Regions from separate parts of the Lentzea xerophila genome, predicted to be linked through region 1. Evidence: riboswitches for the same ligand, from Rfam matches in the RefSeq annotation. Region 1 holds a riboswitch; the other holds the start of a gene.

Region 1 (2,193 bases):
CAGGTCGAGCTGGCCGAGCTCGCGGAAGGCCTTGTCGACCTTGGTGAGCTGCGAGCCGGACGCGATCGGCACGACGATCTGGTCGGGCAGGCGCCAGCCGAGCTGCTCGGCGACCTCGTAGCCGAGGGTCTTCGAGCCTTCCGCGTAGTACGGGCGGACGTTGACGTTCACGAACGCCCAGTCTTCGTTCTCCGCGGCGAGCTCCTGGGCGAGGCGGTTCACGTCGTCGTAGTTGCCGTCGACGGCGATCAGCGCGCCTTCGTAGACGGCGCTCATCAGGATCTTGGCGCGCTCGAGATTGGAGGGGACGAGAACGACCGACTTCCAGCCGGCACGGGCGGCGGCCGCGGCGACGGCGTTCGCCAGGTTGCCGGTGGACGGGCAGGCCAGCACCTTGAAGCCCAGCTCACGGGCTGCGGCCAGCGCGACGCCGACCACGCGGTCCTTGAACGAGTGGGTGGGGTTGCCGGTGTCGTCCTTCACCCAGATCTTGCGGACGCCCAGGGCCTTGGCGAGGTTGTGCGCCTCGACCAGGCGGGTGCCGCCGGGATCGGTGTTCGGGTGCTGTTCCACAGTGGACGGAACGGGAAGGAGGCCGCGGTAGCGCCAGATCGACCTGGGGCCGGCTTCGATGTCCTCGCGCCGGATCTTGCCGAAGTCGTAGGCCACTTCCAGCGGCCCGAAACACTCCAGACAGGCGTACTCAGGAGCGAGAGGAGTCTCATTTCCGCACTCCCGACACAGCAGTGCGCGGGCGGGGCCGAGGTCGAACTTGGTGCTCGTGGGCACAGAGACAGCAGTCATCGCGAGGTATCTCCTCATCTTTCCCGCGAAATCGAACGGGTCGGAATTGGCACCGTGATCGTCTGCGCATAGCGCGCTGACGCCGGTTGCCGGGGCTTCTACGGGCCGGTCCCTCTGCCCCTCTGGATGAGCGGTGTTCAGTTGTGGCCACCAAGCTACGGCATCACTCCGTTGCTCAGCCACAGATGCCCACGATCCGAGACGTGGGAGGATGCGGAGCGTGAGCGCACCGGAGTCACTGCACCTCGTCGTCGGCGAGGAGGAGCTGCTGGTCGAACGTGCTGTTCGGGCGGCTCTCGAGGCGGCACGCAAGGTCGATCCGAACGCCGACCTGACCCGTGTGCAGGTGACTGATCTCACGCCTCCCGAGCTGGCCGAGATGGTGAGCCCGTCGCTGTTCGCGGAGGGGCGCGTGATCGTCCTGCAGAACGGGCAGGACATCAGCAAGGAGGTCGCCGACACGGTGCTCTCCTACGTCAAGGCGCCCGCGGACGGGGTCACGCTCGTCGTCGTGCACACGGGTGGTGGTCGCAGCAAGGCGGCCAAGGACCTGCCGGGACAGCTGAAGAAGGCCGGTGCCGTGGTCACCGAGTGCGCCAAGGTCACCAAGTCCGCCGAACGCGAGGCGTTCGTGCGCAACGAGGTGCGGCAGGCGGGCGGCAAGATCGACCCGGAGGCCGTCGCCACGCTGATCGACGCGGTCGGCACGAACCTGCGTGAGCTTTCAGCGGCGGCGTCGCAGCTCGTCTCCGACACCGACGGCAAGGTGACGGTCGAGGAGATCCGCCGCTACCACCAGGGCAAGGCCGAGGTGACCGGGTTCGCCGTGGCGGAGAAGGCCGTCACGGGTGACCGCGCGGGTGCCATGGAGGCGTTGCGCTGGGCCATGCAGCTGGGCGTGCCGCACGTGCTGGTCGCGGACGCGCTGGCCGACGCGGTGCGCACGGTCGCGCGCGTGTCCGCGGTGGGGCGCGCCGACCCGTTCAGCCTGGCCGGGCCGCTCGGCATGCCGCCGTGGAAGATCAAGAAGGCGCAGGCGCAGGCCCGCGGCTGGGACCAGTCGGGTCTCGCCGACGCTATGCAGGTGGTCGCGGGGTTGAACGCCGATGTGAAGGGCGTGGCGGCCGACGCCGACTACGCGCTGGAGCGGGCCGTGCTGCGGATCGTCGCCTCGCACGGCCGCCGCTGACCAGAGAGATCACCGGGCGAGGTCACCGCGCAGATCATTGGGCGCGCGGGATCCCGATCAGGTACTGGGCTCCGGTGAAGCCGGGTTCGACGCCGATCGTCCACGTGAACGACTCGGTGCCGTCCAGGCCGTCGACCATCCGACGTAGTTCCGCGCGTCCGTACATGCGCAGGAACGACACGACGCTGTCGAAGAACATC
Region 2 (2,193 bases), 5.4 Mb from region 1:
GCCCGCGTCGAAGCCGGAGATCGTGAAGCTCACGACACCGACCTTGTCGGCGTCGGTCAGGATCGCGAGCTCGCGGAAGCCGGGGACGGTGCGCAGGCCGTCCCGCAGGCGCGTCAGCAGCTCCTGCTCGTGCGCGACGGTCTGCTCCCAGTGCCGCGACAGGATCTCGCAGGCCGCGGCCAGCGCGTGCACGCCGACGACGTTCGGGCTGCCGGCCTCGTGCCGCTCGGGCACCGCGGACCAGGCCACGCCCAGGCGGTCGCCGTGGTCGGTCACCTTCGCCGTGGCGCCGCCGCCGACCAGGTACGGCTGGGCCTGCTGCAGCCAGTCCGCGCGGCCGACCAGCACACCGGCGCCGAACGGCGCGTAGATCTTGTGGCCGGAGAACGCGATGTAGTCGACGCCCAGCTCACGGGCGTTGATCGGACGGTGCGGGGCGAGCTGCGCGGCGTCGAGCGCGATGCGCGCGCCGTGCCGGCGGGCGACCTTCGCGAGCTCCGCGACCGGCCACAGCTCCCCCGTGACGTTGGACGCCCCGGTGACGATCACGAGCCGGGGGCCGACCGGGGCGGCGGCCAACGCCCGGTCCAGCGCGACGACAAAAGCGGCAGCACCGGACTCAGTGTTTGATTCTTCGGCGAGAGCGGGGACGCGCTGGACGTTCGGCCCGCGCCACGGCAGCAACGCCGCGTGGTGCTCGCTGTCGAACAGGACGACGGCGGTGCCCTTGGGAACGCTGCGCGCCAACAGGTTCAGCGAATCGGTGGTGTTGCGGGTGAAGACGACGGTGTCGGAGGAACGCGCCCCGACGAACTTGCGGATGCGGTCCCTGGCCTGCTCGTAGACGCGGGTCGAGACCTGGGAGGCGAAGCCGGCGCCGCGGTGCACGCTGGCGTACCAGGGCAGCAGCTCGTCGACGGCGTCGCGCACCTCTTGCAGACAGGGCGCGCTCGCCGCGTGATCGAGGTTGGCGTAGGTGACGCGCTCTCCGGTGACGAGCGGAACGCGCAGGTCAGCGCCGACGACAGCCGGAACCGCGGTGTTCGTGACGGTGTTCGTGGCTGGGGTGATCGCGAGCGTCATCGAGCTGCCTCCGAGGCCAGGGGCCCCGTTGTGCGAAGGCCCGCGCTTGACCGGCGCCCCACGCGCCGGACCAGGTCCTCACCAAGGGCACCCCACCGCGGTTGGAGGGTTGCCGGCCAGCAAGCTTGGGCTTGACGCTGGCTCTCATGACCTGCCGAGGACGTTAGCGGAGGGTCACGGTGCGTGTCGACACCCGATCACATGGTGAGAAGCCTCGGAGACCGACTATTCGCCGGTCTCGCCCTTCCACCTGGCGTAGCGGCCGGCCCTGTCGACGGCACGTACGCGCCGCTCAGCGGCGTCACGTGCCTCTTCGGTGGTGACGATGAGCAACTGGTCGTCGGTCTGCAGCCGGGTCGTCGGTTGTGGCGTGAAACTCTTCCCGGCGCGCACCACGAGACTGACCGTGGAACCCGTCGGCAGCCTCAGCTCCGACATGTAAACGCCGTGCAGCTTCGACCCGCGCTGGATGTGCACCTGCAGCAGTTCGGCACCCAGCTCGTCGAGCGGCGAGGCGTCGACCTGGATCTCCTGCGCCTCACCGGCCCGTACCAGGCCCAGGCGCCGCGCGAGGAATGGCAGCGTCGTGCCCTGCACCACCGTCAGCACGATGACCAGCAGGAACACCACGTCGACCAGCTCGCGCGCACCCTCGACGCCCTGGATCAACGGGATCAGCGCGAACACGATCGGCACCGCGCCCCGCAGCCCCGACCAGGAGAGGAACGCCTGTTCACGCCACGGCACCTTGAACGGCAGCGAGGAGAGCATGATCGACAGCGGCCGCGCGACGAACGTCAGCACCACACCCGCGATCAGCGCGGGGAACAGCACGTCGAGCAGCCGTGACGGCGAGGCGTAGAGGCCGAGCAGGACGAAGAGCCCGATCTGGGCGAGCCAGCCGAGACCTTCGGCGAACGACAGCGTGTCGGCGCGGTGCGGCAGGCGGGCGTTGCCGAGGACCAACGCGGCGACGTAGGTGGCGAGGAATCCGGACGCGTGCGCGAGATCGGCCGCCGTGTAGGCCATCACGCACACCGCCACAGTGGCGAGCGGGTACAGACCGGTGGACGGCAACGCCGCGCGTCTGAGCCCGGCCCCGCCGAGGAA

Evidence for each region. A riboswitch is a leader RNA that binds a small molecule or an ion and turns the genes downstream of it on or off. The one in region 1 is predicted to bind S-adenosylmethionine.
Region 2: linked by a shared signal. The riboswitch ahead of ACRSBM_RS05705 (aminotransferase class V-fold PLP-dependent enzyme) and the one ahead of thrC (threonine synthase) in region 1 are both predicted to bind S-adenosylmethionine.

The regions. Positions count from the first base shown of each region.
Region 1 is NZ_CP194934.1:6,595,941-6,598,133, reverse strand. Features, by position in the region: gene thrC (threonine synthase) at 1-804, opposite strand, end outside; SAM riboswitch class I at 816-937, opposite strand; gene holA (DNA polymerase III subunit delta) at 1,016-1,993, shown strand; gene ACRSBM_RS31350 (hypothetical protein) at 2,028-2,193, opposite strand, start outside.
Region 2 is NZ_CP194934.1:1,149,671-1,151,863, reverse strand. Features, by position in the region: gene ACRSBM_RS05705 (aminotransferase class V-fold PLP-dependent enzyme) at 1-1,083, opposite strand, end outside; SAM riboswitch class IV at 1,121-1,235, opposite strand; gene ACRSBM_RS05700 (potassium/proton antiporter) at 1,309-2,193, opposite strand, start outside.